2 linked regions of the Jilunia laotingensis genome follow. The protein of the gene in region 1 interacts with the protein of each later gene in a pairwise test. Links are inferred from orthologs where the notes say so. Each region holds a gene or a part of one and is shown on either strand. Other genes may lie near its edges. The genes, in order: pepT and tpiA.

Evidence for each region.
Region 2: the proteins of pepT (region 1) and tpiA interact in binary tests that used the Escherichia coli proteins (3 or more experiments, as listed by UniProt). The link is inferred for Jilunia laotingensis from one-to-one orthologs.

What each region holds. Positions count from the first base shown.
Region 1 is NZ_JACRTF010000001.1:37,116-53,390, reverse strand. Bases 13,410-16,275 are described here. They hold pepT (peptidase T), read left to right. Parts: upstream 13,410-14,162; coding sequence 14,163-15,389; downstream 15,390-16,275. Other genes in these bases: gcvT (glycine cleavage system aminomethyltransferase GcvT), read left to right, coding at 15,421-16,275; H8744_RS00195 (amidophosphoribosyltransferase), read left to right, coding at 13,410-14,006. In the rest of the region: H8744_RS00235 (SWIM zinc finger family protein), read right to left, coding at 125-442; H8744_RS00230 (metal-dependent hydrolase family protein), read right to left, coding at 894-2,153; H8744_RS18785 (hypothetical protein), read right to left, coding at 2,277-2,483; H8744_RS00225 (TolB family protein), read right to left, coding at 2,581-5,442; H8744_RS00220 (RluA family pseudouridine synthase), read right to left, coding at 5,540-7,159; H8744_RS00215 (pentapeptide repeat-containing protein), read right to left, coding at 7,184-7,864; fluoride efflux transporter CrcB, read right to left, coding at 7,869-8,252; SusR family glycan utilization regulator, read left to right, coding at 8,336-9,898; H8744_RS00200 (glycoside hydrolase family 97 protein), read left to right, coding at 10,067-12,226; more of H8744_RS00195, read left to right, coding at 12,600-13,409. UniProt on the Escherichia coli protein: Cleaves the N-terminal amino acid of tripeptides.
Region 2 is NZ_JACRTF010000001.1:2,284,072-2,300,347, forward strand. What follows is about bases 10,857-13,723. They hold tpiA (triose-phosphate isomerase), read left to right. Parts: upstream 10,857-11,845; coding sequence 11,846-12,601; downstream 12,602-13,723. Other genes in these bases: H8744_RS08685 (BT_3928 family protein), read left to right, coding at 10,857-11,794; H8744_RS08695 (SPOR domain-containing protein), read left to right, coding at 12,658-13,101; folE (GTP cyclohydrolase I FolE), read left to right, coding at 13,109-13,690. Outside these bases: H8744_RS08630 (NAD kinase), read right to left, coding at 1,109-1,981; H8744_RS08635 (pyridoxine 5'-phosphate synthase), read left to right, coding at 2,085-2,798; H8744_RS08640 (MotA/TolQ/ExbB proton channel family protein), read left to right, coding at 2,798-3,520; H8744_RS08645 (ExbD/TolR family protein), read left to right, coding at 3,529-3,948; H8744_RS08650 (TonB family protein), read left to right, coding at 3,952-4,788; H8744_RS08655 (DJ-1 family glyoxalase III), read left to right, coding at 4,813-5,364; H8744_RS08660 (2-C-methyl-D-erythritol 4-phosphate cytidylyltransferase), read left to right, coding at 5,369-6,037; ATP-dependent DNA helicase RecG, read left to right, coding at 6,025-8,121; ndk (nucleoside-diphosphate kinase), read left to right, coding at 8,343-8,807; H8744_RS08675 (M23 family metallopeptidase), read left to right, coding at 8,825-9,709; H8744_RS08680 (DUF1599 domain-containing protein), read left to right, coding at 9,901-10,443; more of H8744_RS08685, read left to right, coding at 10,433-10,856; dnaG (DNA primase), read right to left, coding at 14,231-16,264. UniProt on the Escherichia coli protein: Involved in the gluconeogenesis. Catalyzes stereospecifically the conversion of dihydroxyacetone phosphate (DHAP) to D-glyceraldehyde-3-phosphate (G3P).

The sequences.
Region 1 (16,275 bases):
TCTTAAGAAGGGCTTCTTTACATTCGGAATGTATAGAGGCATATTCGAGTATAAAATCTGATAATTGTTTAGGAGATATAAAAGATAATATATCTTGTATTTTGAAATTTTTTAGATTACTCTTTTATTCTTCCTGTATTTTGGCTTCTTTGGCAGATAGAAAATGTTTTTGTTTGGATTGACTTTCGCGGATAGCAAGTATGACTGCTACTATATGTTTACATATATCTCCGTCATATGGGCAGTCACAATCCCAATATACAATTTCTTTTCCTTCTATTGAAATTTCGACTTCATACTCTTCTGTCCCTTCTACATGTGCCAACCATTCACCGGCTTCAATCTCTTCAAGATTTGTAACAGCGCCACATTCATAATATTCCTTTCCCCGTCTCCATATTTGTGGAGGAACAAAATTTTCAAAATTAGATAGTGTCATCATAATAATTTCGTTTTGAAGGTATAAATAGGTAGCTACATCATTTCATGTAATAACATTCAGTGGTTTGTAACTATAAATACAAATATAAATATAAGATTCGATTAAGCAATAAGTCTAACTTGTTTTTTATTTTACTTGTGGAGTTTAAGTTTAAAAAGCAAAAAAAACGGTACCCCGATTCACATCGCAGCACCGTCACAACACAAACACAAAATAAAACACGACAAAACTACTATGCAATCTTACCTGTCTATGCCGGGGAGGCATATGGTCGCTTCATTATGGGTATTCACATATGCATATAGAGCTTCAGGCTGATTTGCATTATTATAAACGTGCGAAAGCATGTTTTGTTCAATGTTAGTATGAAAAAAGGCGATATTTTATATAGAGGAAGAATCGTTATGGAAGTAATAAGCTGATTCACTGTTCCTAATAGATTGTTTTTCCATTATAAAATGTTTCTATATATTTTGCCATCCTTCATTATCATCACAAAATATTTTTCAGGGTTTCCCAATAATGTGATATCCTCAAGCGGATTACCATCAACTAAAATGATGTCTGCTAATGCATTTTCTTCAATAACTCCTAGTTTGCCGGGATAAGGGTTTCTCATTCCTGACAAAGAAAGAAGTTGGGCGTTGTCATGAGTAACCATTTTAAGTATTTCGAAATTGGTGAACCATTTTTGTAATTTGATAATTCCTTGATTTTGGTTCTTTGTATTGGTTGGATTAAATAATAAATCTGTTCCCCAAGCTAACTTGACTTTGTATTTTTTTGCTAACTGATACGTTTTATCTGTACCGTTGACGACCAGTTCATGTTTCTCTTGTTGTTCTTTCGTAGGAAATTTATTATCTTCCAAAGTAAAAGGTTGCATACTCAGCCATACTTCTTTTTCCGCTATAAGCTTCATTGTCGGTTCATCAATGAGATGCCCATGCTCAATGCTTTTTACGCCTGCCTGAATAGCCCGTTGAATGGCTCTTGGTACATATACGTGTACCATTACATAGGTTCCAGCATCTTCTGCAGCTTTCACTGCTGCATGGATTTCTTCTTCGAAAAATTGAGTATCCTCCAAACGGTCATATAGAGAAGCAACACCTCCTCCGGTCATTAATTTTATTTGACTTGCTCCTAAACGAAGGTTATTGCGTGCTGCAACTGTTACAGCATCTATTCCGTCTGCAATGATGGCTGCTCCAATTTCTTCAGTATGTGTCAATCCGCAGCAATCGAAAGGACGTGGTTCATCGTAAACTGCCCGGAAATCACCATGACCACCGGTTTGTGAAATGAGAGATCCACTAGGATAAATGCGGGGACCGATGATGATTCCTTCATCGATGGCGCGTTTTAATCCGAAGACTGGTCCTCCCGCATCACGAATAGTGGTAAAACCCCGGAGCAAAGTTGCGCCTGCTTCTTGTCCTGCTTTGAATTGTGTATAAGCTGTATCGGCTGTCAGCAAATCAATCATGGTATTACATGCCATATATGCATGCCAGTGTGCATCTATCAAGCCTGGCATCAGGAATTTTTGTTGGCCATCTATGATTGTGTCATTTCCGTCATTGATGGGAATAGGAGATTCGGAGATTGTTTTTATCTGATTATCTTTTATCAGAATATTTCCGTAAATTACTTTCTCGTTATGTCCATCAAAGATATGGACATTGTTGATTAATATGCCTTGACTCATAATATGAATAATTAAATGATTAGGCATATTAAACCTGCATACTCTTCAAAAGTTTTTCGTAAATACGGATATCTGCTTTTTGTGCTTAGTATTTATGAATTTTAAATGAATGAATCTGTTTTCTTAGTATTTGACCATCCTTTTGGATGAACCGTGCCAGGAGCATCCCAAACAATATACTTCTGTCATATCAAAACCTATTGTGGATGCATCTGGATTTTTAGGTATTACTTCTCCAGTATCTGTAACATACACGAGAAGTCGTTCTCCTTGTTCATTTTTTACATACATACCAGCGATTTTACACTGGGGGCAAAGCAACTTTTTCATTTTACGGAGGATGTTAAATTAGTTATTGTTTTATTATTATAATAAGGATGTCAAGTTTGTGATAATCTTAATGTGGCCGATCCATTAGGGTTATCATTTAAAAAGTAATTGAAAATAAGGCTTCTGCCTGAAATTTTCCATAATTTATCGGTTGAATTAACCGTATTCCTGTAGTTAAGGGATAGGTCTTACGAAGTACGTTCCAGTCGATTATCAGATCACCGCCACAAGAACTTTGTGTCATCCATCTATTTTGTTTGTTTGCTTGATTCCGCGACAAATCATAAAATAAATTTGCACGTAATCGTCGGATATAAATGAGTGAACCGATATTCAAATCTGGTGAGAGTATGGGAAATGCATAATCTGCTTTGAAAGCCCATTGTTGACGAGTCTGGTATAGAAAGTCATATCCGCGAGGTTTTTCAATAAGGTGCTTGGGGAGATATAGAGCTTTTCCGTCCAGTTCCTGATATTGATAACCCAGTCGAAGCATCAAGCCATGGTTGCGGATAATCCCGGGCCAATAGGTCGTTAGCCGGGCTGCGTATAAGCTACCATAATTTTCTGTGTTAAAAGGACTCATGAGGTATTGTAGACGTAACTGGTAACCGGTGCGGGGCAAGATATCCCGCAATGCTTTACGCCTATAATTATAAAATAGAATTTCTGGTAGAATGTATTGGAAATTATGAAATTCGCTGCCTCCGTGTTCCTGATATTTATTGTTTGTAAAATAGTAGGTAAATGCAGGTTGTATGCCTCTGATATGTTGGCTTTTCGTCAAGTTAAAGGGAAGATAGATTCTTGCTTCAGCTTCTAACAGGTTGCGATTGGTATAATATCCTCTTGTAACATCCTGTTTTTTATCATTTTGTGTCCAAGCTATATTGTATGCTTTATCACCATAATCGGCTGCTAAGTCAATGATTGGAAACCAGCCTTGGTAAGTAAATGAAAGTTTTCCGTGGTGATATCCTTTTTGATAATACCATCCAGCCTGCATGATGGCAGTATTCAATGTGTTTTGAGACATAATTGTAGCACCAGGTTTGACAATGGTGCTTAAATCATCGGCACTCGTGTTCATAGCCTCGGACACGTCATAATAGAATGGAGCCCAACTGTGAATTTTGAATGTATGAATGGCTTTTCGATAAGGCTTCGGTTGAAAATCAACAGCTTCCAGCCGAGCCGAGTCAAGATTGAATTGCTCTTGTTTTACTAACGTTTCGACAAAGGGTAATGGTGTTGGTTGGGTTATGTTTACTTTTTGGATTAATAAGCTATCTGCTGCTAACGATGCAATTTTGTATCCATTTGCTTGGTAATCTGAATAGAATAAGCGATTGTCAGATGGAGAGAAGGTTGGATCGAAAGCACCGAAACGGGCTGAAGTCAGGCGGTATACTTGTTTATCTTCCGGATCAAAGCAATAAATATTATTTGTTCCATTGAGTCCCGATTCAAAATATATTTTTCCATTCCTCCAAAGGGGGGAAGTGATATTGGTAGAGGTCGTTTTCAGTAACACATCCCATTGTCCTGAAGCCGGAGAAAATTGAAAGAGAGTAATTCCTTGGTCGGTTACAGCAATGGCGATGATTGTGTTATCGTCTGTGAAGGTCAGTTCTTTGATAAATGCATTTTCAGGCACGTTAAAAGAGGTGATTTCTTTTCCATTCTCTAAATTGACAAGTACCAATTGGTTTTGTCCCTCAACAGAATTTTGTGAAACAGCGGCTGTTTTTCCATATTTATCAATTGACGGAGTTAAATAACGTTTATGTGGTGTGTGGATTGTAATGCGTTTGGATTCAAAATCATAACTTTTCAGAACGGAGTAATTCTCGTGTGTCCAGCGGGCACTGGGTATAATTTCAGTCCAATACAATCGATTATTTCGAAAATTTAAACGGCTGTTGATATTACCTATATAACTGAGTCGCTTTTCTTTTCCATCTATAAACGCTACTAAAGCGTTAATATCCTTCAGACTCGATTTAAGGGCTACTATGACCGAGTCGTTTATTACCTGAGGATATCTGTAAGAAGTGTAATCTTTGCTGGAGGTTGACAAATAATTGGGAGTAAGCGTACAACTATCCAGCTTTTCCCATTCTCTTCGTAAATAATCGAATGTATCATGGTAAAGTTGTTTAAATCCACTTCCTGAATAATGTTTGAAAGAACCCTCAAAATATAGATTGTTGGGATATCTACTGGTAGTTTTTGCCCAAATATCCGCACCATAACGTTGACGAGCATATGATGCAAGGTTATAACCCAAGGTATAATAAGTTCCTGTATAATTTTTGTATGATCCCATCAACCATTTATCTAATGTATAAAATTTATCTCCTCCAAGCATTTGCGCCCGATAAATCATATTAAATTCCGGCAATCGTCCACGCCCACCATTCGACAATGCCGTTTCGGTACTGACTGCATCTCCTTCTAGAAACCAAATCGGCATAAGAAATGAAGCGACTCCGGCAGATTGTTCACCAACGATATAATAGAGTGGTTTGAAAATGCCATGCATTACTTTCCCGGTTTGGAAAACATGGCGGGATTCATGTAAAACTAAATGCTTATCCCAGCTTTGAACACTCAGATCAGAAGAAGGAGTTGTTATGAGTTCCATGCGGCGGGGTGCCCAGGAAACCATTCCATTAGAAGACATGCTTGCTGGATGCAGTATAACCGGAAATTTCACCTGCATAGGTTTCCCGATTGTCTTTTGTATATGTGGATAAGCATTCTCGAGATAAAGAGCGTATTTGTATGCCATCGAGTCATTTCCCTGTGGATATACCAGATCGTAATGAGGCAGCCTGACAATGTTCCATTTAAATCGTGACGGATCTGAACCGTAGTTCATGAATTGAGCATGCAAATGGAAGGGAATTAATATGAATAAGTATATTATAAGGAATAGGTGTTTCGATTTTAACATATTGTTATCTGATTGATTGTTAATGGCTGCAAAACTATAAAAAATCTTCTACTTACTTATTATTGATACATGTTTTAATTGGTCATTGACATGACTTCTAAAAGTCTGCCTTTTTTTCTATATGGATTTTTGAGATGGTAACCGGGTGTGTGAACTCCAAATATTCGGCGTGTAAATATAACCGTTCTGCTGATTTCCCATAAAGTTCATCACCTGTGATCGGACAGTCTAATCCGGATGGATGAGCGGCATGTACACGTAATTGATGCGTGCGCCCTGTTAAAGGATAAAATTGGATGCGGGTACGTTTTTCAGAATATCTCAGTACTTCATATTCCGTTATGGCAGGTTTACCATATGTCTCATTTACCATTTGCCGGGGACGATCAAGCAAATTGGGGCAAAGTGGTAAGTTTATGATGCCTCGCTTTTGGGATATGACACCGTCGAGTAATGCTACGTAGCGTTTCTTCACAACACGGTTCTTGAATTGTGCTTGCAAATTTTGATGTGTCTCTTTGGTTTTGGCAAGGAGCAAAAGACCAGAAGTCGCCATGTCCAAGCGATGGACGATTATTGGTCCGGTTATTTCAGGATATTTTTTCTTTGCCCACTCATAGACTGAAGTTACATTTTCTTTCCCGGGTACGGAAAGCATGCCGGCCGGTTTATTGACGACAAGAAGCCAATCATCTTCATATACGATTTCCAATTCGCTATCTCGATGGATGTCAGTTTGCAACGGGTTGCCTTCTATTTCCAGTCCTTTCAACATATGCTTCAGTATGGGTTCACACTTCCCTTTGCAAGCCGGATAGTAATACCCATGTTTTCTGATTTCTGTTTTAGGTGACTCTCCCCACCAAAATTCCGCCATTGCTATCGGCTCGAGTTGATGCAGATATGCATATTGTAATAATTTAGGTGCAGCACATTCACCAGCTCCTGCAGGTGGAATTTTGTGTATTGCTTCGTCAAAAATGGTACATAGGTCTTTGATATCTCCTTGTGCATTTAATAAGCGAAACTGTTGGAATAATTTTTTCTGTAGAATGGCTGAACGAACCTTGCGTTCTTTTTTAAGTTCCGTTATTTGTGATTCAATACTATTTAATTCATTCTGTAGATTGGTTATTCGGTTTTTCCACTCACGTTCCATTCTTTTAAGTTCGGCTTTTTGAAATTGACTTTCACGGATCATTTCCGCTTGTTCCATTTCACTGGGATTATGTTGCCGACGTATATCACGTTCTTCCTTTGTTTTTCTTAGATATTCTTTGGCTACTGTGATTGCTTCTTGACTTGAACGTTTGGTGTCTTCCAAGTGTTGTTTGAGATTTCGATAAGAAGAACTTTCTTGCTTATTCTTAATTTCTATATTGATTGATGTGATATTCTCTTCTTCAACTTTAAAAAATCCATTTGGTTGTAACAAATCGTATATTGGAGGCACAAAATAGGGGTGTTGGTTTTTACCTGCCAGATTGCCGGAGAAGGCCGCAAGGTACCCCAGTTCGCCATTCGGAGTTCGTACGATCAAGACTCCGAACATTTTTCCTTTTTGTAATTCTTCGTTCCAATGTTTCTGTGCCGATAAATAAGTTTGCACTTCCTTCGAAGCTATTACGCATAATGGATGAGGCGTGTAGTGAAAAGGAAAAGTGAACTTTTGAGGTAGACTGATTCCGGAGATCGGTTGGACGAAATGATGTAACATCGTTTTTATAATTCTCTTCTTTATCTATTTATCATTTAAATCTTCGATGATGACACCTAGTAATGGCAATAGCTCCATGGCTTGTATTGAACTGACGATGGCACCTTGCAGATCGGAGAGGTTCAGCTGAAGGCCGCTTATTTGGGAAGAACGAAGGTCTACTCCCTTTAGCCGCGTATGAGAAAAGTCTGCTCCGACAAGGGTACAATGCTCTAATGCAAAGTTCTGCAGACGGCAGTCGTTAAGGCTGCTGAATTGTAGATCGCAGTTGCTAAATTGTACCTGGTTCATTTTGCTCATTGCCAGATTGAGATATTGTGCGTTGCATCCTGATACGAACAGATGATTCAAGGTCGTTTCTGAAAAACCACTTCCCATCAGTTTGCAATCGATAAATTGAACACGGTAGAAAGAACTTCCCGAAAATGAAACGTTCGCCAGATTGCATTGACGGAAAATCACATCAGAGAACTGGGTTGATTTTAATTGGCTGTCACTTAAAGTCAGATTATTGAAGACACATTCTTTGATGGTTTTGTAGGCTACCCGAATGGATTCCTCCAAACTTCTGTCAAAAGAAAGATTTGAAATGGTTTCCTCTTTGCCAAGCAGACTTTTTAAACTTTCCGAACTGTCGGCCGATTCGTCAATCATAGGATCGACAACTTGGACGCTTTGACTTTTGTTCTTTTTAATTGGTTTCATTTTGTTACCCGATCAATTTACCCGTATATCCTCCTACAAAAACAGCTAATAATCCTCCAATGATACTTAATAAAGTATAGAGAAGAAACGTTCCATAAAATTCTCCTTTCAGCAGGCTCAAACCATCGTTGGAAAAAGTCGAAAAGGTTGTGAAACCTCCACATAATCCGACTGTTAGGAAAAGTCTTGTCTCCATCGAAAGATTCCATCGCTCGGATATCGTGTAGAATAGTCCGATAAAGAAACTTCCGGTGATGTTAACTATAAATGTGCCCCATGAAAAAGGAAATCCGACACTTGACATTTTCTCGTTAACACTTATCTGTGCCAAATAGCGGAGTACACTTCCTATGCCGCCCCCAAAGAATATATATACAATCTCTTTCATTATTTTGATGCTAAGCGCAGCAAAGATAGTAGATTTCGTCGGAAAATTTGTACTTTTGAGCGCTTTAGCAAAAATATCCGGCTATGAGGAGACTGTTTTTTCTTATACTTATGTTTTGTGCTTCCCTTTCTGTGTTGGCAGTGCAGGGAGTTGATTCTGTTCTAGCACGTCTGGATAAGGTGATAGAACAACAGAACCTGTATTTGAATCAGAAAGAAACCTGTATCGATAGCTTGAAGCGACTTTTGCAAACTTCACCTTTGTCATTGCAACATCGTTTCGCTCTGAATAAAAGGTTAGGTAAGGAGTACGAATTATTTGTTTCGGATTCGGCTATGAAGTATTACGACCGGAGCATGTCGCTCGCAGATTCGTTGCATAATCTTTCTTATAAGGATGAAATCCGTCTCTGTCAGGCGACCGTTCTTTCTATTTCCGGAATGTATAAAGAGGCTGAGGAGACGCTTCGGAAAATTCATCGGGCAACTTTGCCGGATAGTCTGCTCCCTGTTTACTTTAATTGCGAGCGTCGTTTGAACTCATATCTGGTCAACTATTCTCAGAGTGGCATATATTCTACTGATTATCTGCTTCGACAAAATTTGTACCGTGACTCTTTACTTGCCGTGCTTCCTCCAGATGAGCCTGAATATCATTTATATGAAGCAGAGCGGTTGATCGCTCGGCAACATAATGTTCAGGCGAAAAAAATATTGATGGGATTGCTGCATAGTCAGCCTGAAGTATCTAATACTTATGCACGGGCTGCATATTCACTTGCACATATATATAAGGAAGAAGGCCGTTCCGACGAGTATGAAAAATATTTGGCTCTTTCGGCCATCTCTGACATAAAAGCATCGGTGAAGGAAAACGCGGCACTCCAAAATCTGGCTTTTGTGCTTTATGAGCGAGGAGATATTACTCGTGCCTATCATTACATCAAACAATCTCTTGAGGATGCCGTCTTCTGTAATGCCCGTTTACGTACTATCGAGATATCGGGCGTATTGCCTGTGATAGATGCTGCTTATAAGCAACGGATTGAAGAGCAACGTCGTCAGTTGATTCTGTTTTTGGTTATAGTAAGTGTACTTTCCGCTTTTCTGATACTATCGGTAGCATTGGCATGCAAGCAGATGAAAAAGCTTTCTCTGGCTCGTCGTAACCTGAAGCAGGCAAATCATATTAAAGAAGAGTATATTGGTCATTTCCTGAATCTTTGTTCGATTTATATGGAGAAGTTGGATAACTTCCGTCGTACGGTGAACCGTAAAATTACAGCCGGCCAGACAGAAGAGTTGCTTAAGCTGACTAAATCTTCACAGGTTGCTGGTATGGAACAGAAGGAGTTCTATGCCAATTTTGATAATGCCTTCTTGCAACTTTACCCCGATTTTGTGACCGAGTTCAATGCTCTACTCCAACCGGAAGAACAGATCGTGTTAAAACCTGGCGAACTATTGAATACGGAATTGCGTATATTCGCAATTATCCGTTTGGGCATTGATGACAGTTCGAAGATTGCCAACTTCCTTCACTACTCTATCAATACGATTTATACTTATCGGAATAAAGTCCGTAACAAGGCCGTTAATCGTGATAAATTTGAAGAAGAAATGATGAAGATCGGAAGTATAGACTGAGGAATCATTCATATTTCCTTCATTTGGTATTTCCTTTATCTTTTTAGTAATAAGAAGATTATGCAAACGTTTTCAGAAATATCTTTTATATTCCGTTTATATGTTGTGTCTGCTTTTGTGTTTACTGCCTATCTTTGTGCTATCGATTATTATTAACTAATTCATATCATGAATCACATGAAAACACTAACCTCGAAAATGGCTTTTATACTGTTGGCTTTATTAATGAGTACGGCAGCTATGGCCGAAAGCATTACTTCTCCGAACGGACTCTTGAAACTAAATTTTTCGGTAAACGCACAAGGTGAACCTGTGTATGAACTTTCTTATAAAGATAAGGAAGTGATCAAACCATCCAAATTAGGTCTGGAATTGAAAGATGATCCGGGACTGATGAATGGTTTTACATTAACCGATGCTAAAACAAGCACTTTTGATGAAACTTGGGAACCGGTATGGGGGGAAGTAAAGTCCATCCGCAATCATTACAATGAGCTGGCCGTCACACTCGATCAGAAGGCACAAGATCGTAATATAGTGATTCGTTTCCGTCTTTATGATGACGGTCTGGGCTTTCGTTATGAATTCCCTTTACAGAAGAATCTGAATTACTTTGTTATCAAAGAAGAACATTCACAGTTTGCTATGACCGGTGACCATACAGCTTTTTGGATTCCCGGTGATTATGACACGCAAGAATATGATTTCACTGAGTCTAAGCTGACGGAGATTCGTGGTTTGATGAAAGGTGCCATTACAGGAAATGCTTCTCAAACGTCCTTTTCACCAACCGGTGTACAGACTTCATTGCAAATGAAGACAGCCGATGGCTTGTATATCAATCTGCATGAGGCTGCTTTGGTCGATTATTCTTGTATGCATCTGAATCTGGATGATAAGAATCTGGTGTTTGAGTCTTGGTTGACACCGGATGCGGTTGGCGACAAGGGATATATGCAGGCTCCCTGCAAATCTCCGTGGCGTACCGTGATGGTAAGCGATGACGCGCGTGATATTCTTGCTTCCAAGCTGACGTTGAATTTGAACGAACCCTGTGCTTATGAAGATGTTTCCTGGATTAAACCTGTGAAATATGTCGGTGTTTGGTGGGAAATGATTACTGGAAAGAGTACTTGGGCCTATACGGACGATCTTCCCTCTGTGAAATTAGGAGAGACGGACTATTCAAAGACTAAGCCAAACGGCAAACATGCGGCAAATAATGAAAATGTGAAGAAATACATAGACTTTGCCGCAAAACATGGATTTGACCAGGTGCTGATTGAAGGTTGGAATGAAGGCTGGGAAGACTGGTTCGGGCACTCTAAAGATTATGTCTTTGATTTTGTAACTCCTTATCCGGATTTTGATGTGAAGATGCTTAACGCATATGCAAAAAGCAAAGGCGTTAAATTGATGATGCATCACGAGACTTCTTCTTCGGTTCGTAATTATGAACGCCATATGGATAAAGCTTATCAGTTTATGGTGGACAATGGCTACAACGCGGTTAAGAGTGGTTATGTGGGGAATATTATTCCGCGTGGTGAGCATCACTATGGTCAGTGGATGAACAATCATTACTTATACGCCATTAAGAAAGCTGCCGATTATAAAATTTGCGTTAATGCACACGAAGCTGTGCGTCCTACGGGACTTTGCCGTACTTATCCGAACCTTATCGGAAATGAATCGGCTCGTGGTACGGAATACGAAGCTTTCGGTGGAAGTAAGCCATTCCATACAACATTGCTTCCGTTCAGCCGTTTGATTGGCGGTCCGATGGATTATACCCCTGGCATCTTCGATACTAAATTGACTTTCCTTGATAATGATGAACATGGGTGGGTGCATACGACATTGGTGAAACAGATGGCATTGTTTGTAACTCTTTACAGCCCGTTGCAGATGGCGGCCGATATTCCCGAAAGTTATGAACGTTATATGGATGCTTTCCAATTTATAAAAGATGTGGCTGTAGATTGGGACGACAGTAAATATCTGGAGGCAGAACCGGGGGATTATATAACCGTGGCACGCAAAGCAAAAGGAACAAACAACTGGTTTGTAGGAGGCATTACGGATGAAAATGCTCGTACATCTACATTTACACTTGATTTCCTTGATCCCGGAAAACAGTATGTAGCTACCCTTTATGCAGATGGCAAGGATGCCGATTATGAGTCGAACCCTACTTCCTATCAGATTAAGAAAGGTCTGGTGACTAGTAAAACTAAGATAACCGCAAAGCTTGCACGAAGCGGTGGTTTTGCATTAAGCTTGATAGAGGCTACACCAGCGGATAAAAAGATGAAGAAATTCAAGTAATAGGTATAAGGTTGATAGAGTTTAGATCATTCGGATTTGTTACTTATAACTTGTATGTTTGCCTTCGCTATTGAAGGAATAGGATGTATTTTCTCTTTAAAGGCAATAAAGCACTACTTTAAAGGCAGTAAAGTGTCACTTTAAAAGCAATAAAGCATCGCTTTAAAGGTAATAAAGCAACACTTTAAAAGTAATAAAGCACCACTACAATAGTTATTACAAATCTGTATTGCTAAGCTTCTAATATAGATTGAATGCACCTCGCAAAGATTGGATCAACTTTGCGGGGTGCTTTTTTTATAAGACGAATTCTTTTTTGTACTTTTGCACCGTCTTTTTTAAAACTAACACTAATTTAAAAAGAATCTTAAATATGGGAGGTTTTTTCGGAACAGTCTCGCGTGTAGGCTGTGTGACCGATTTATTCTACGGCACAGATTACAATTCACATTTGGGGACAAAGCGAGGGGGACTTGCTACGTATAGTGAAGAACAAGGCTTCATACGTTCCATACACAATTTGGAAAGTTCGTATTTCCGATCCAAGTTTGAATCCGATCTGGATAAATTTCAAGGAAATGCCGGTATAGGCATCATCAGCGATACGGACGCACAACCTATCGTTATCAATTCTCATCTGGGGCGTTTCGCCATAGTCACTGTTGCCAAAATTGTTAATCTTAAAGAACTTGAAGAAGAACTACTCTCCAAAAACATGCACTTCGCCGAACTTAGTTCGGGTAATACCAATCAGACGGAACTCATCGCATTACTTATCATCCAGGGAAAGACATTCGTAGAGGGTATAGAGAATGTATTCAAGCATATAAAAGGTTCCTGTTCCATGCTGCTGTTGACGGACGATGGCATAATAGCCGCCCGCGACCGGTGGGGGCGTACTCCCGTCGTCATAGGAAAAAAAGAAGGAGCTTATGCTGCCACCAGTGAGTCGAGCAGCTTCCCAAATCTTGACTATGAGATTGAAAAGTATCTTGGACCGGGCGAGGTGGTTCATTTACGAGCCGATAGCATGGTGCAATTGCGCAAACCCGATGAAGGCATGCAGATATGTTCCTTCCTTTGGGTATACTATGGATTTCCCACATCTTGCTATGAAGGTCGTAACGTAGAAGAAGTTCGTTTTACAAGCGGTTTGAAGATGGGACAAAAGGATACTTCGGAGGTGGATTGCGCTTGCGGCATTCCGGATTCGGGTGTCGGCATGGCTTTGGGATATGCTGAAGGCAAAGGGATTCCTTATCATCGGGCGATTGCAAAATATACTCCCACCTGGCCACGCAGTTTTACTCCCAGTAATCAGGCGATGCGTTCCCTGGTGGCTAAGATGAAATTGATTCCCAATCGTGCCATGCTCGATGACAAACGTTTATTGTTTTGTGACGACTCCATTGTTCGCGGAACCCAATTGCGTGACAATGTGAAAGTGCTTTATGATTACGGTGCAAAGGAAGTTCATATGAGGATTGCATGTCCTCCGTTGATTTACGCATGTCCTTTTGTTGGCTTCACTGCATCAAAGAATGCATTGGAATTGATTACTCGTCAGATCATAAAAGAGCTTGAAGGGGATGAAAATAAAAATCTGGATAAATATGCCACTACCGGTTCACCGGAATATGAAAAGATGGTAAGCATTATTGCGGAACGCTTCGGACTCACGTCTTTGAAATTTAATACCCTTGAAACACTGATCGAGGCGATCGGATTGCCTAAATGTCAGGTTTGTACTCATTGTTTTGATGGTAGCAGCCATTTTTAAATGGCAGTTACAACTAACAAATAGTTACTTGAAATAAGAAAGATATTCGATTTTTGAAAAAGAGCCGTCAATTATTTGTCAATTCACGGCTCTTTTTCTATCTTTACGGCAGATGTGATTTCAATCGTAAAATGTAAATCCTAAAATATGAACAGTATGACTTTAGTAGAACGTTTTTTGAAGTATGTAAGCTTTGATACTCAATCGAGTGAAGAAACAGGGCTTACTCCCAGCACACCGGGACAGATGGTTTTTGCTGAATATCTGAAATCAGAGTTGGAATCCTTAGGTTTGGAAGATATCTCACTGGACGAGCATGGCTACCTTTTCGCCACTCTTCCGGCAAATACGGAAAAGGAAGTTCCTACCATCGGCTTTATCGCCCATATGGATACCAGTCCTGATATGAGCGGGAAAGATGTAAAACCTCGCATAATAGAAAATTACGGTGGCGGAGATATAATGCTGAATGCTGCCGAGGGAGTAGTATTGAGTCCGTCGCAATTCCCTGAACTACTCGATCATAAAGGTGAAAACCTGATCGTTACAGATGGTACGACTTTACTGGGGGCGGATGATAAAGCAGGTATTGCTGAAATAGTTTCTGCTATCGCATATTTGAAAGAACACCCGGAAATCAAACACGGCAAGATCCGTATCGGATTTAATCCTGACGAAGAGATTGGAGAAGGAGCGCATAAGTTTGATGTGGAAAAGTTCGGTTGCCAGTGGGCTTATACCATGGATGGCGGTGAAGTGGGCGAGCTGGAGTTTGAAAATTTCAATGCGGCCGCTGCTAAAATAACTTTTAAGGGACGGAATGTACATCCGGGATACGCCCGCCATAAAATGATCAACTCCATCCGTTTGGCAAATCAATTTATATCGATGCTCCCGCGTCATGAAACGCCCGAACACACCGAAGGCTATGAAGGCTTCTATCATCTGGTCGGCATCCAAGGCACTGTAGAGCAAACTACCATTTCATATATAATCCGCGATCATGATCGTGCCCGTTTCGAAAGCCGTAAACGTGAGATGGCTCATCTGGTAAGAAAAGTAAATGCAGAATATAGCGAAGACGTTGCCACTCTCGAGTTGCGCGACCAATACTATAACATGCGTGAACAGATTGAGCCGGTAATGCATATCATCGATACTGCTTTTGCGGCTATGGAGGCTGTGGGAGTGAAACCGAATGTGAAACCTATTCGTGGCGGTACGGACGGTGCGCAACTTTCTTTTAAAGGTCTTCCATGTCCTAATATCTTTGCCGGTGGACTAAACTTCCACGGACGTTATGAATTTGTTCCTATCGAGAATATGGAAAAGGCAATGAAAGTTATCGTAAAGATCGTTGAATTGGTTGCAGAGAAAGCTTAATATTTAATTTTCAACTTTTAATATTTAATTTATGAAGACCACTCCGTTTACCGACAAACATATTGCACTGGGTGCTAAAATGCACGAGTTTGCCGGTTATAACATGCCGATTGAATATACCGGCATTATTGAAGAACATCTCACCGTTTGTAATGCTGTAGGTGTATTTGATGTATCCCACATGGGTGAATTCTGGGTAAAAGGGCCTAATGCCTTGGCTTTTCTCCAGAAAGTAACTTCTAACAATGTGGCTGCCCTTGAACCGGGTAAAGTACAGTACACCTGTTTCCCTAATGAAAAAGGGGGTATTGTAGATGACTTGTTAGTGTATCAGTTTGAGCCTGAAAAATATCTTTTAGTTGTCAATGCTGCCAATATCGAAAAAGATTGGAATTGGTGCGTTTCTCACAATACGGAAGGTGCTGAACTGGAAAATTCTTCGGACCGGATGGCTCAGTTGGCTGTCCAAGGGCCTAAAGCGATTCTTGCTTTACAGAAGTTGACGGATATCAATCTTTCCGATATACCTTATTATACTTTTAAGGTTGGTGAGTTTGCCGGAGAAAAGAATGTGATAATCTCTAATACAGGTTATACGGGTGCCGGAGGTTTTGAACTTTATTTCTATCCGGATGCGGCCGACAAAATATGGAAAGCCGTTTTCGAGGCAGGCGAAGAATTTGGTATCAAACCGGTTGGCCTGGGGGCTCGCGATACACTCCGTTTGGAAATGGGCTTCTGTCTCTATGGTAATGATCTGGACGATACGACTTCTCCTATAGAGGCGGGATTGGGTTGGATTACCAAATTTGTGGAAGGCAAAAACTTTACCAATCGTCCGATGCTTGAGAAACAAAAAGCAGAAGGCACTGTGCGTAAATTAGTT
Region 2 (16,276 bases), 2.3 Mb from region 1 along the record:
GTAATGGCATAAGGGCGCTCGACTGGGAGACTCACAAGTCGATCAGGTAGGAAACTAGAGCATAGTGATCCGGTGTTTCCGCATGGAAGGGACATCGCTCAAAGGATAAAAGGTACTCCGGGGATAACAGGCTGATCCCTCCCAAGAGCTCATATCGACGGAGGGGTTTGGCACCTCGATGTCGGCTCGTCACATCCTGGGGCTGGAGAAGGTCCCAAGGGTTGGGCTGTTCGCCCATTAAAGTGGCACGCGAGCTGGGTTCAGAACGTCGTGAGACAGTTCGGTCTCTATCTATCGTGGGCGCATGAAATTTGCGTGGCTCTGACACTAGTACGAGAGGACCGTGTTGGACCGACCTCTGGTCTGCCAGTTGTGCCGCCAGGTGCATCGCTGGGTATCTAAGTCGGGACTGGATAAGTGCTGAAAGCATCTAAGTACGAAGCCAGCCACAAGATTAGATTTCTTAGGGTCGTCATAGACGATGACGTCGATAGGGGGCAGGTGTACAGGTAGCAATACCACAGCCGAGCCCTACTAATTGCCCGTCCACTTCCGTCCGCCCGGCGCTTTCCGCCCCGCCCTGCGGGTTCGCCCTTCGTTTGCTTTTCCGTCATGTCCGCCTCATTCAGGTGGCTACAGCGCCGGGGTTCCACCTCTTCCCATCCCGAACAGAGAAGTTAAGCCCGGCCACGCCGATGGTACTGCGTAACAGTGGGAGAGTAGGTAGCCGCCGTCTTGCCGCCCCCCCGCGCCCCTGAAGGGACGCGGGGGGGCTTTTCTTTTTGCCGCGGGCCGCCGTCGCCCCCCCCGCGGGAGGCCGGAGACGCCCGGAAGGCGCGACGGAATGAACTCATGCTATCATTCAATGCTCGTTCACATAATCGAAAGCAGCATGAGGCTGCCAATATGCTATTTTTACTTTTCCTGTTTCATCTTATCTGTCATTCCCGGACAGAAATTTTTGGCTTGGACATGTTTTACTTATATTTTTCATGGATGGTGGTCCTTATATTAATGAAAGGATGATGTAGTCCATTGCCTCGCACCAATGGGTACCGGGGCTTACTGCCACACTTGTGGTATTGTGGTATGGGAAATTTGCTAATCACTATATCCTTGTGTCGGCCCCCCACATCATCTTGGAACGTAAAGTGTCAAAGAACACATGATGAGGACGTTTGACAACTTTGATGGAATAGGGCGCTTTGCGAATAGTCAGGCGAGTGGTATCTTTACATGACTCACTACTTCCATCGATAGCTATAAGAAAATTGTGACTACGACTTTCAACATCAAGTGTCAATTCCCAATCATCGGGAATCACAATCGGACGAACATTGAGACTATGTGGGGCTACCGGAGTAAGGGCAATCGTATTGGAATGAGGGACGATGATCGGTCCCCCAACGCTTAACGAATAGGCTGTAGAACCTGTTGGAGTAGCAATAATTAATCCGTCAGCCTGATATGTAGTTAGAAAAGCACCGTTAATGGCAGTTCTTATACTGATCATGGATGAACTATCCCGCTTTAATATGGCTATTTCGTTAAGGGCAAACGGGGAACTTTGTAAATGCTTGTCTTCACAGATAAGTTGTAGAACGCTACGCTCTTCAATCGAATAATGTTTGGCATATATCTCGTTGAAGGTCTCTTCCATTTCTGCTGGGGAGATATCTGCCAGAAATCCCAAACGTCCGGTGTTTATACCAAGAATCGGAATGTTTTTATTACCTACTCTGCTGGCTGCTTTCAAGAAAGTGCCGTCTCCTCCAATGCTGATCACCATATCTGCTGAAAAGTCATTTCCGTCGAACAATCCTGCCGGATAAAGCTTTAGTTTCAAATCTGAGATTAGGAAGTTATAAAACTCCCTACATATATATATTTCTGCTCCATGTTCCTCCAGAATGTGGAACAGGGTTTCTGCATGAGATGATTTCTTGGCTTGAAATGTATTTCCAAAAATAGCAAATTTCATATTTAACTTCATTGGTCAGGATGCAAATTTGGCATTTTTTTTCGGGATTGCTGTTATGGTGTTACTAATATTTGTATTTTTGCAGCAAACAATTCATGTAATGATGACTAGATTAAGTGTGAACATAAATAAAGTGGCTACTTTAAGAAATGCACGTGGCGGAGATGTTCCGAATGTGGTAAAAGTAGCACTTGACTGTGAGAGTTTTGGTGCTGATGGCATTACGGTTCATCCGCGACCGGACGAACGGCATATCCGTAAATCAGATGTATATGATTTGCGTCCGTTGCTTAGGACTGAATTTAATATAGAAGGCTATCCCTCTCCCGAATTCATAGATCTCGTGTTGAAGGTTAAACCTCATCAGGTAACTTTGGTGCCCGACTCTCCAACGCAGCTTACTTCTAATTCAGGTTGGGATACGAAGGTTAATCAGGAGTTTCTTACAGAAGTGTTGGATGAATTTAATACAGCGGGGATTCGTACTTCCGTATTCGTGTCGGCTGATGCCGAAATGATCGAGTATGCAGCGAAGGCAGGAGCCGACCGGGTTGAGCTTTATACAGAACCTTATGCTTCAAATTTCCCAAAAGGTCCGGAAGCCGCTATCGCCCCGTTTGTAGAAGCTGCCAAGGTGGCGCGTAAACTTGGTATCGGGCTAAATGCAGGCCATGACTTAAGTTTATTGAACTTGAATTACTTTTATAAAAACATTCCTTGGGTCGATGAAGTTTCTATCGGACATGCCTTGATAAGTGATGCACTTTATCTGGGATTGGAACGTACCATTCAGGAATATAAAAATTGTCTTCGCTGATGAATACATTGTTATTATTAGCCCAAGGGGCTGCAAATATGGCCGATTCACTGGCTACAGCCAATCCGGTACTTACCCCTGTAGGTACACCGGCAGAGATGAATATGCTCGATATGGCAATTAAGGGCGGCTGGATCATGATTGTACTTGCCGTGTTGTCTGTCGGATGTTTTTATATCTTGTTTGAAAGAATGTACGTCCTGCGGAAAGTCAACAAGGAGGATCCTATGTTTATGGATAAGATTAAAGATTATATCCATAGTGGTGAGATAAAGGCAGCTATCAATTATTGCCGTACCGTCGATACACCGTCTGCCCGAATGATTGAGAAAGGCATCAGCCGCTTGGGGCGTCCGGTAAATGATGTACAGGCCGCTATAGAAAATGTAGGAAATATAGAGGTAGCCAAGTTGGAGAAAGGTCTACCCGTAATGGCGACTATCGCAGGTGGGGCACCTATGCTGGGTTTTCTTGGGACAGTGACAGGCATGGTGCGTGCCTTTTACAATATGGCTAATGCTGGAAGTGGCAATATTGATATAACCTTGTTGTCCGGTGGTATCTATGAAGCAATGATTACTACGGTGGGTGGTCTTATCGTAGGTATTATTGCTATGTTCGCTTACAATTACCTGGTTATGCTGGTAGATCGGGTTGTTAACAAGATGGAGTCGAAAACGATGGCTTTCATGGATTTACTCAATGAACCGGCACAGAAATAACTATCCAGATGTCATTAAAACGAAGAGCTAAAATATCGCCTAGTTTCAGTATGGCGTCCATGACGGATGTCATATTCCTGTTGCTGATCTTTTTTATGATTACTTCTACGGTCGTGTCGCCTAATGCGATTAAGGTTTTACTCCCACAGGGAAAACAGCAGACTTCTGCGAAGCCTTTGACTAGGGTAATTATTGATAAAGACTTGAATTTCTACGCAGCTTTTGGAAATGAAAAGGAACATTCCCTGACGTTGGAAGAGTTGACTCCTTTTCTGCAAAGTTGTGCTGACAAAGAGCCTGAAATGTTTGTGGCACTATATGCAGATGAAACAGTACCCTACCGTGAGATTGTGAAAGTACTAAATATTGCGAACGAGAATCATTTTAAAATGGTGCTGGCTACCCGCCCGCCTGAAACGAATAATTAGATAATGGACAGAAAGAAAAAGGGTGAATATGTAGGTATGCTGGGTGCTGTGTTGGTGCATGTGGCCTTCATTGCTCTTTTGATTCTGGTGAGTTTCACTGTGCCCGATAGTCAGGAAGAGGGAGGTGTCCCCGTGATGATGGGAGATGTGGATCTTGCAAAAGGAAATTATGATCCTTCTACGATGGTAGATGTCGATGTGCTTCCACCGGAGGAAGTTCTCGAAGCTGAACCACAGGAAACAGTGGAGGAAGAGATGATCACTCAGACGGAAGAGGAGACCGTAACAATAAAACCGAAGGCCGAACCAAAGAAAGAAAAACCGAAAGAGGTGAAGAAACCTGAGAAGACCGCTGCCGAGAAAGCTGCGGAGGCGAAACGGCTGGCTGAAGCAAAAGCAGAACAAGAACGGAAAGCAGCCGCTGAAGCTGCTGCCAAACGTGTTTCTGGCGCTTTTGGAAAAGGTGCCCAAATGGGAGGAAGTAAAGGTACGGCAGAAAGTGGAACCGGAGTGGAAGGTAGTAAAAACGGTAATTCCTCGACAGGTGCCACGACTGGTACGGGAGGTTATGGAACATTTGACCTCGGAGGGCGTTCTATAGGTGAAGGCGGTCTGCCCCGGCCTATATATAATGTACAAGAGGAAGGTCGTGTGGTCGTATCAATCACGGTGAACCCAGCAGGACATGTAATTGCCACCAGTATTAACCGCCAGACCAATACGGTGAATGCCGCACTACGAAAGGCTGCTGAAGACGCTGCGAAGAAAGCTCGTTTCAACGCTGTAGACGGCATTAATAACCAAACCGGTACGATTACATACTATTTTAATTTGAGATAAAGATATAAATCAATATATAAGATTATGGGAACAGTATATGCTTTTTTTGCAGACGGATTTGAAGAAATTGAAGCCTTCACAGCCATTGACACGTTGAGACGTGCGGGATTGAATGTGGAAATAGTGTCTGTGACACCGGATGAGATTGTAGTTGGCGCACACGATGTTTCAGTGCTTTGCGACGTGAACTTTGTGAATTGCGATTTCCAGGATGCCGAGCTGTTGCTTTTACCAGGGGGGATGCCCGGTGCCGCTACACTCGATAAGCACGAAGGATTGCGTAAATTGATCCTGAAGTTTGCAGAAAACAATAAACCGATTGCTGCTATTTGTGCTGCTCCGATGGTATTGGGAAAACTAGGTTTGCTGAAGGGACGTCGCGTTACGTGTTATCCCAGCTTTGAACAATATCTGGAAGGTGCTGAATGTACAAATGAGTCGGTTGTGACGGATGGTAATATCATTACGGCAATGGGGCCGGGTGCGGCTATGGACTTTGCTTTGGCGATAGTAGAAAAGCTTGTCGGTAAAGACAAAGTCGATGAACTGGTAGAGGCAATGTGTGTAAAACGTTGATAATATGACTCGTACCGCTTTGATTGTGGCTGGTGGAAAGGGGTTGCGTATGGGGAGTGATCTCCCCAAACAATTTCTTCCTATCGGGGGTAAGCCCGTATTGATGCATACTATCGAAGCATTTCACCGTTTTGACAAAGAGATAAGAATTGTTCTTGTATTGCCAAGGGAACAACAGCCATACTGGAAAGAACTTTGCGTTAAACACCAGTTTGCAATAGACCATATTATTGCCAATGGCGGTGAAACACGCTTTCATTCCGTGAAAAACGGACTTCATTATGCGGAACCGGGGTTGGTAGGCATTCATGACGGTGTGCGTCCATTTGTTTCGCAAGAAGTAATCGGACGCTGTTATGAGATGGCATTGGCAAAAAGAGCGGTTATTCCAGTGATCAATGTGGTTGAAACGGTGCGGCATTTGACGGAAACGGGCAGCGAGACCGTGAATCGTGACGATTATAAGCTGGTACAAACTCCGCAAGTGTTTGACACTGCTCTTCTAAAAGAGGCATATGCGCAGGAGTACACTCCATCTTTTACAGACGACGCGTCTGTAGTAGAAGCCATGGGGATACCCGTATACCTCACTGAGGGCAATCGTGAAAACATAAAAATAACCACTCCTTTCGACTTGAAAATAAGCAGTGCTTTGATAGAATGTTCGATCTGACTACTCGTGACATAAAATATATATCAGGCGTAGGCCCGCAAAAAGCTACCGTACTCAACAAGGAGTTGAGCATTTTCTCCGTACACGATCTTATCTATTATTTTCCTTATAAATATGTCGATCGTAGCCGTATTTATTATATCCATGAGATAGACGGAAACATGCCCTATATACAGTTGAAGGGGCAAATTTTGGGCTTTGAAACCATTGGTGAAGGTCGTCAACGGAGATTGATCGCCCATTTCTCCGATGGTACCGGAGTGGTCGATTTGGTGTGGTTCCAAGGAATCAAGTTCATTATCGGCAAATATAAAGTTCATGAGGAATACATAGTATTTGGCAAGCCCACCGTGTTCGGTGGTAGAATTAATCTTGCCCATCCCGACATAGACAAAACTTCGGAACTGAAACTGACAGCGGCAGGGCTGCAACCTTATTATATCACAACTGAGAAGATGAAGCGCAGCTTCCTCAACTCGCATGCCATTGCCAAGATGATGGTTTCCGTGCTTCAACAGATACAAGAACCCTTGCCGGAAACATTATCCCCAAAAATCTTGTCCGACCATCACCTCATGCCGCTTACCGACGCCCTGCGAAATATTCATTTTCCTGTCAACCCGGAGCATCAAAGAAAGGCGGAGTACCGTCTGAAATTTGAAGAACTGTTTTATGTGCAGTTAAACATCCTACGATATGCCAAGGACAGGCAACGGAAATACAGGGGTTATGTATTCGAGACGGTAGGCGAGATATTCAATACTTTTTATTCCCGCAATCTTCCCTTTGAATTGACCGGTGCGCAAAAACGAGTATTGAAGGAGATTCGCCAGGATGTCGGTTCAGGCCGTCAAATGAATCGTTTGCTGCAAGGAGATGTGGGAAGTGGAAAGACGTTGGTGGCATTGATGAGCATGTTGCTCGCCTTGGACAATGGATATCAGGCTTGTATGATGGCACCTACGGAAATTCTTGCAAACCAGCATTATGAGACGATCAAGGAATTACTTTACGGGATGAATGTCCGGGTAGAACTGCTTACGGGTTCTGTAAAAGGCAAAAAGAGAGAAGCGATACTTGCCGCCTTGCTGACCGGTGATGTGCATATCCTGATCGGCACTCATGCCGTCATTGAAGATACGGTTCATTTTTCTTCCCTCGGCTTTGTCGTAATTGACGAACAGCATCGTTTCGGAGTGGCCCAGCGGGCACGGTTATGGAGCAAAAATGTTCAGCCGCCTCATGTGCTGGTTATGACAGCTACGCCTATTCCACGTACATTGGCGATGACTTTATATGGAGACCTGGATGTCTCTGTGATAGACGAACTTCCTCCCGGACGCAAACCGATTGCAACCTTTCATCAGTTCGATAATCGGCGTGAAAGCCTTTATCAATCGGTTCATAAACAGATTGCCGAAGGAAGGCAAGTCTATATTGTTTATCCGCTTATCAAGGAGAGTGAGAAGAGTGATATGAAGAATCTGGAAGAGGGATTCCTGCATATCTGTGAGGAATTTCCGGACTGCCGCGTCTGTAAAGTGCATGGCAAGATGAAGCCTGCCGAAAAGGACGAGCAGATGCAGCTTTTCGTCTCGGGTGAAGCCCAGATTATGGTAGCTACCACCGTGATAGAAGTGGGGGTGAATGTGCCGAACGCCTCGGTGATGATCATAGAGAATGCGGAACGTTTCGGACTGTCGCAACTGCACCAACTTCGCGGTCGTGTGGGACGTGGTGCCGATCAATCCTATTGCATTCTGGTAACGAACTATAAACTGACGGAAGAAACCCGGAAAAGGCTTGAAATCATGGTACGTACCAATGATGGCTTTGAGATAGCCGAAGCCGACCTGAAATTGCGCGGACCGGGGGATTTGGAAGGTACCCAGCAGAGCGGTGTTGCTTTTGACTTGAAGATAGCCGATATTGCCCGTGACGGACAATTGCTGCAATACGTACGTGGTATTGCTGAAAGCATCGTGGAAACTGATCCTGAATCGCGCAACCCGGAGAATGATATTCTTTGGCAACAACTGAGGGCACTCCGTAAGACGAACGTTAATTGGGCTTCGATAAGCTGAAAAACGGTTAAACACGCGTCTAATTGATAGAATATGTTGCAAAACATGTTTTTGCCTTAGTCCCCCTGTTTATAGTACTTTAGAGTGGGTGTTGCGGACGGAACTTCCTCGACTGTACAAAAAAATAGTTAAGGAATTATCCGGCTTTTCCATAGAAATAGCTATCTTTGAAAGAATTTTGTAAGAAATGTATCGTTTAACACTTTGAAAGCTGGCATGTCATGATTGAGAAAACACTGGTCATTCTAAAACCTGGTACCCTTCAACGGGCATTGGTAGGTGAAGTTCTTCATCGTTTCGAGCGTAAGGGATTACGTCTGGCCGGTATGAAGATGATTAAACTGACAGATGAAGTTTTAAGCGAGCATTATTCCCACCTGAGTGCGAAACCGTTCTTTCAGCGAGTGAAAGATTCAATGATGACAGCTCCTGTCATTGTTTGTTGTTTTGAAGGTGTGGACGCAATTCAAACAGTTCGCACGTTGGCTGGCCCGACGAACGGACGTCTGGCAGCACCGGGTACCATCCGTGGTGATTATAGCATGAGTTTCCAAGAGAACATCGTTCATGCTTCCGATTCACCGGAAACCGCTGCGGTCGAGTTAACCAGATTCTTTAAACCAGAAGAAATATTCGACTACAAGCAGGCTACATTCGATTACCTGTACGCGAATGACGAATATTAAACGAATGAACGAAACGAATGAATTTCAATTGTATTAAAACAGTTTTAATCGCCGCGACGGCAATGATCAGCTTGAATTCTTTCTCTCAGGACTTGATCGCCCGCCAGGCTCCCATTGACAAAAAATTAAAATCAGTAGACTCCTTGGCTTTGCAAAAGCAGATTCGTGCTGAGCAATCCGAATATCCGGCATTGAGCCTATACCCGAACTGGAATAACCAGTATGCACATTCTTATGGCAAGGATGTTATTATCCCCGAAACTTATACGATCGATTTGACCGGGTTTTGTATGCCTACACCCAGCACACGTATCACCTCTCCTTTCGGTCCACGTTGGAGACGGATGCATAACGGGCTTGACTTGAAAGTGAACATCGGTGATACCATCGTTGCTGCTTTTGATGGAAAGGTGCGTATCGTGAAATATGAACGTCGTGGATATGGCAAGTACATCGTGATTCGTCATGATAACGGCTTGGAAACCATTTACGGTCATTTGTCAAAACAAATAGTAGAAGAGAATCAATTAGTAAAGGCCGGTGAGCCGATTGGCTTAGGCGGTAATACAGGACGTTCAACAGGATCACATCTGCATTTTGAAACACGTTTTCTCGGGATAGCTATCAATCCCATTTATATGTTCGACTTTCCCAATCAGGACATCGTAGCAGATACTTATACGTTCAAGAAAGCAAAAAGTTACCAGCGCGGCAAGACCGGTGGATCACATGATAACCAGTTGGCTAGTGACGGAACGATCAGATATCATAAGGTAAAGAGTGGCGATACATTGTCTCGTATTGCTAAGTTACGTGGGGTGTCTGTCAGTACTTTGTGCAAGTTAAACCGTATAACGACCAAGACAACTCTCCGTATCGGACAGGTGTTACGTTGCTCTTAAAAGAATAAGTACAAATCTTTTATATATTCTAAGGGGGATGGCAGCAAAGTCATCCCCTTGTTTGCTTTTACTTTTGGCGCGTTCTCTTTTTTTATTCACCGTTGCTGTAACTTCAAACAATTCCTAATTTCACTACCTCCTTTTTCGTTTTTCTTTATTTATTTGTACCTTTGCGTCCTATTTGTAAGGATATGAAAGATACCAGGCAACAATTTGAACATGTCATAGCCTTATGCCGTGACTTATTTTCCAAGAAGCTGCACGATTACGGTGCTGCATGGCGTATTTTGCGTCCGGCTTCAGTTACTGACCAGATTTTTATCAAGGCCAACCGCATCCGTTGTATCGAGACCAAAGGGGTGGCATTGATCGATGAAGGTATTCGTTCGGAGTTCATTGCCATTGTCAATTACGGTATTATCGGGTTGATCCAGTTGGAATTGGGATATGCCGAATCGGCAGATATCAGCAATGAAGAGGCGATGGTGCTTTATGACAAGTATGCGAAAACCGCCTTTGAATTGATGCTTGCCAAGAATCATGATTATGACGAGGCGTGGCGCAGTATGCGTGTCAGTTCGTATACCGATCTGATCTTGATGAAGATTTATCGCACCAAACAGATAGAGAGTCTTGCAGGCGATACGTTGGTGTCCGAAGGTATTGACGCGAACTACATGGACATGATCAATTATTCCGTGTTTGGGTTAATAAAGATAGAATTTGAAGGTTGAGAATTTAAATATTATCCTGAAGGTTTGGACAAACGTCTGCCGTTTTCTGCTGGCGTTCGCGTTCATCTTCTCCGGTTTTGTAAAAGCTGTCGATCCATTGGGGTCGCAATACAAGATACAAGACTATCTCGAAGCCTTTGGAATGACCTCTTGGCTACCATCCTTTTTCCCTATATTGGCAGCCATCCTTTTGTCAGCGCTTGAGTTTTCGGTTGGGGTATGTATGTTTTTCGGGATACGGAAAACGGTGACTACCACGCTGGCTCTTTTGATCATGGTCTTCATGACACCGTTGACACTTTATCTGGCATTGGAGAATCCCGTTTCCGATTGTGGCTGTTTTGGTGATGCTTGGGTGTTGACCAACTGGGAGACTTTCGGGAAGAATATCGTGTTACTCATTGCCGCCATATCTACCTTCCGATGGAAAAAACTGATTTTACGTTTTATAACGGCAAAGACGGAATGGCTTGTGTCTTTGTATACCATTTTGTTCGTATTCTCTCTCTCTTTCTATTGCTTGGCACATCTGCCGATTTTGGATTTTCGCCCCTATAAGATAGGAAAGAGCATTCCGGAAGGAATGGCGATGCCGGAGGGTGCAAAGCCAAGCGTCTATGAAACGACTTTTGTCTTAGAAAAAGACGGAGTGAGGAAGGAGTTTACACTTGAGAATTATCCGGACAGTACTTGGACGTTTGTCGATACCCGTACCGTGCTGAAGGAAAAAGGTTACGAACCTCCTATTCACGATTTCTCATTGGTGGAGCAGGCTACGGACGAAGATATTACAGACGATGTGCTGACCGACATGAACTATACCTTCCTGTTGGTGGCGCACAGGATAGAAAATGCCGACGATAGCAATATCGATCTGATAAATGAGATCTATGACTATTCGGTGGAGAACGGATATCGCTTTTATTGCCTGACCTCCTCTCCGGATGAAGAGATAGAGATATGGCGTGACAAGACCGGTGCGGAATATCCGTTTTGCATGGTAGATGATATCACGTTGAAAACGATGGTTCGTTCTAATCCGGGACTGATGCTGATAAGGAACGGAGTCATCCTGAATAAGTGGAATGATGCCGACCTGCCCGATGAGTATGAGTTGTCGGGAAAGCTGGAAAGTCTGGCCTTGGGCAAACAGAAGCAGGTAAGTGACGGAAGGACAATCGGTTATGTATTCCTTTGGTTCGCTGTTCCGTTGTTGTTGGTGCTGGGACTGGACGTTTTGGTGATAAAACGTCGGGAGAAGAAAAGCGAAGCACTCAGAAGGAGAAACGCTCGCCTTATTCGCGAAAGTGCATTAAATCAGGAGGAGTCTAAGGATGATAATCCTGTCTGAGCCCGATTTTGATATATAATTGATCATTAACCCTTTTAATAATTAGACAAAATGAGAAAGAACATTGTTGCAGGAAACTGGAAGATGAACAAAACCCTCCAAGAGGGCGTTGCTTTGGCAAAAGAACTGAATGAAGCATTGGTTGCTGACAAACCTAATTGCGATGTAGTGATCTGTACGCCATTCATCCACTTGGCTTCTGTCACTCCTATCGTTGACGCTGCTGTGATTGGCGTAGGTGCAGAAAACTGTGCCGACAAGGAATCAGGAGCTTACACAGGAGAAGTGTCAGCCGCTATGGTTGCTTCGACCGGTGCAAAATACGTTATTTTGGGCCACTCGGAACGCCGCGCTTATTATGGTGAGACAGTCGAGATCCTGAAAGAGAAAGTGAAATTGGCTTTAGCTAACGGTCTGACTCCTATCTTCTGCATTGGCGAAGTGTTGGAAGAGCGTGAGGCCAACAAGCAGAATGAAGTGGTTGCCGCACAGCTGGCTTCCGTATTCGATCTGTCTGCCGAAGATTTTGCAAAGATTATTTTGGCTTACGAACCAGTTTGGGCTATCGGAACTGGCAAGACTGCCACTCCTGACCAGGCTCAGGAAATCCATGCGTTCATCCGTTCTTGCGTTGCCGGAAAATATGGTAAAGAGATCGCTGACAATACTTCTATCCTTTATGGTGGAAGCTGCAAGCCTTCTAACGCAAAAGAACTGTTTGCCAACCCGGACGTTGACGGTGGTTTGATCGGTGGCGCTGCTTTGAAGGTTGCCGATTTCAAGGGAATTATCGATGCGTTTAAATAAAATAAGAATGAAGAGGGAAGAATTAAGAATTCTTCCCTTTTAACCTTCCACTTGCCATGCGTATTATTTTACTTTTGTTGCTATCTGTTTTTGCTGTCAACATGCAGTCTCAGAACATTGTGAAGAGTCTGGAACGTTATGTTCCGGGACAGGGAAAGGTGACTATTCACCAGGATCCTCGTATTGAAGCTTTGTTAGGAACCGAACATAAGGTTGGCGGTGATCAGACTGTGCTGAAATCGTCAGGATATCGTGTACAGGTATATGCCGGAAACAATTCCCGTGCTGCCCGTAGCGAAGCCACTCATGTAGCTTCGAAAGTGAATGAATATTTTCCGGATTTGAAGACCTATACGTTTTTCACATCCCCCCGTTGGTTGTGCCGTGTCGGTGATTTCCGCAGTATCGAAGAAGCGGATGCCATGATGCGCAAGTTGAGAGCCACCGGCATTTTCAGGGAAGTGTCCATTGTCAAAGATCAAATAAATATTCCTTTATAAACTCACTATGTTAGGAAAAGAAGAAATAGTCTCTCCAAATCTGGAGGAATTGAAAAGCCATTATCACAGTATTATTACCTTATTGGGCGAGGATGCCGAAAGAGAAGGTTTGTTGAAGACTCCGGAAAGGGTGGCAAAAGCGATGCTGAGTCTGACCAAAGGTTATCATATGGACCCGCATGAAGTGCTTCGTTCGGCCAAGTTCAAGGAAGAATATAGCCAGATGGTGATTGTCAAGGACATTGATTTCTTTTCTCTTTGTGAACATCACATGCTTCCGTTTTACGGAAAGGCGCATGTAGCTTACATTCCCAATGGTTATATCACCGGTTTGAGCAAGATTGCCCGCGTGGTCGATATCTTCTCTCATCGTCTGCAAGTACAAGAACGAATGACTTTGCAAATCAAGGAATGTATTCAAGAAACGCTGAACCCGCTGGGGGTCATGGTCGTAGTAGAAGCTAAACATATGTGTATGCAGATGCGGGGTGTGGAGAAGCAAAATTCCATTACGACTACTTCCGACTTTACAGGTGCTTTCAATCAGGCAAAAACTCGGGAAGAGTTTATGGATTTGATTAATCGATGAAGTAAGAGGGAAAAGTTTAGAATCAAGAGGGAAGAAAGAAGTATTGAGAGTTGATAAGAGAGAATGAAGAGGGGAAATTTGAGATGCAGTTACTCCTGTCAGTCTCTTTTGAAAGTCTCTTTTGGCAAATCCTCTGAATCTTCGTCGTTTGTGAATTCTGTCAATGGGGCGGAGTTTTATACTTCATTGATCGAATGATAAAAAGATAATCGCTCAAAAATAGAAGAAGATTGTCAAATAATATTCCAGTTCTTTAGTTAGGCACATGACTTGTAAAATTGCTGTTTTGGATAAGTCTTTTCTGAAATGCAGGATATAAATGCTTGATTATCAAAATATTTTGGTCGCTTTTCTTCCTCGGTGATGAACACCCTGTTCCTCGGTGATGAACGATCTCTTCATCGGTGAGCAACAGTCCCTTCATCGGTGAGCAGCAAAGTGTTCCTCGGTGCCGGGTATTTACTATGGCTTCTGCTACTTATTAGTGTAAACTATTTTCACTCAATTCCTCCTTCTTTACTCTTCCTTCGTCTCTTTTTCTTATCTTAACACCACCCTGTCTCCCAGCCGCTTTGCCATCAGTTTTTCGATCTCTTTCATATCCTTATGGCGTTGCATCAGGGCAGCGCATTTCTCGTCATCCTCCGCAATGGCTGGGTCTTGCAGGGCATACATGATATGCTTCAGCTCCGCGGCAACGATGGCGTTCTTGAAATTAATCATCAAAATGGGGACTAATTCGAAGAGGCGTTCTTCATCGGTGATGATCTTCTGCGTTTTGGAATGGAACTTGCTTAGTTGATACCTGTCGCTTGCAAGTTCGGTAGCTACTGCGCTGATTGCCGGATCGGGATGAGCGATAAAATATCGTTCGGTGACAAAGCCGGAATCGTGAATGTGCGATGCTGCCTCTGAAAGGATGCGGCGGTGAACTGGATTGTGCAGAGCAAGGTCATCCTCCTTTAAGTCGTTGATGACATATTCGATGACACTGATGGGAACCTCTTTTCCTTCCTCGTCTTCCACATTGCACATGATTTTCTCTCCGTAGCGCACCACTGCCTGGATAATCAACCGTTCGTATTTGTAGAATTCCTGTCCCTCTTTGCCTTCCTGCGGGATGTATGACTGGTACGTATCGAGGTTTTCTCCCTCTTCAGGCGGGAAGGGTGGGGGAACGGCATTTCCCGCCAGGTCACTTCCCGGAACCTCTGCCGTTGCATCGGGTGTATTATTATAGGTCGGCTTATTTGCCTTTTCAGCTAAGGCTTCCCGGCGTTTGGCCACCTCGGAAACCAGCAATTTATCTTCCACATGGAGCAATTGCCCGCATTCCTTAATGTAAACATCGCGTACGATGGCTTCAGGGATCACTGAAATGCTTTGTACGAGGCTGTTGATCAGTTCCGCCCGTTTGATGGGGTCCTTACCGGCATCTTCCAGCAGAAGGCTGGTTTTGAACCGGAGGAAATCCGTCTCATGTTCCTGGATAAATTGTTGGAACTCCGTTGCATTATGTTTCCGGGCGAATGAGTCGGGATCGTCTCCGTCCGGTAAAAGGCAAACTTTGATATTCATTCCCTCCTCCAACAACATGTCTATTCCCCGGATGGAAGCCTTGATGCCCGCCATGTCTCCGTCATAGAGTACTGTGATGTTGTTCGTAAAACGGTGGATCAGCCTGATTTGTCCCGGAGTGAGTGCCGTTCCCGAAGAGGCGACCACATTTTCCACCCCTGACTGGTGCATGGATATCACATCCGTATAACCTTCTACCAGGAAGCACCGGTCCTGCTTCACCATCGCTTGTTTGGCGAAATAAATGCCGTATAACTCGTTACTTTTATGGTAGATTTCCGATTCGGGCGAATTGACGTACTTCACCTTGACCCCTTTGGTCTGGCTACTGAGTACGCGGCCACCGAACGCCACGACTTTTCCCGAAAGGGTATGTACGGGGAAGATGACACGCCCCCAGAAACGGTCGCGCAGGCGGTGGTCATCCGTTTCATAACAAAGTCCGGTTTTGACGAGGTACTCCTTTTTGTATCCCTTGCGGAGCGCCTCTTGTGAGAGGGCATCATGGCTTTCCGTGCAATATCCCAATTGGAACTTCTCGATGATGTCGTCCCGGAAACCGCGTTGGCGCAGGTAAGCCATGCCGATGCTGCGTCCGTCCACATGATTGTGGAGGATGTTCTGGAAATAATCGCGGGCGAAGTTGTTGACGATGAACATGCTTTCACGTTCGCTCTGCACCATCTTTTCTTCGCTGGTCAGTTCCCGTTCCTTGATTTCGATGTTGTATTTCTTCGCCAGGAATTTCAGGGCTTCGGGATACGTCATCTGCTCATGCTCCATGATGAAATGCACGGCATTTCCTCCTTTTCCGCAGGCGAAACATTTGCATAGCCCTTTGGCGGGCGAGACGTAGAACGAAGGAGTTTTGTCGCTATGGAAAGGGCACAGTCCGACATAGTTCACCCCGCGCTTTTTCAGCGTGACGAATTCCGATACGACATCTACAATCTGTGCGGCATCGATAATGCGGTCTATGGTGGGCTGGTCTATCATGAAACGTTCCTT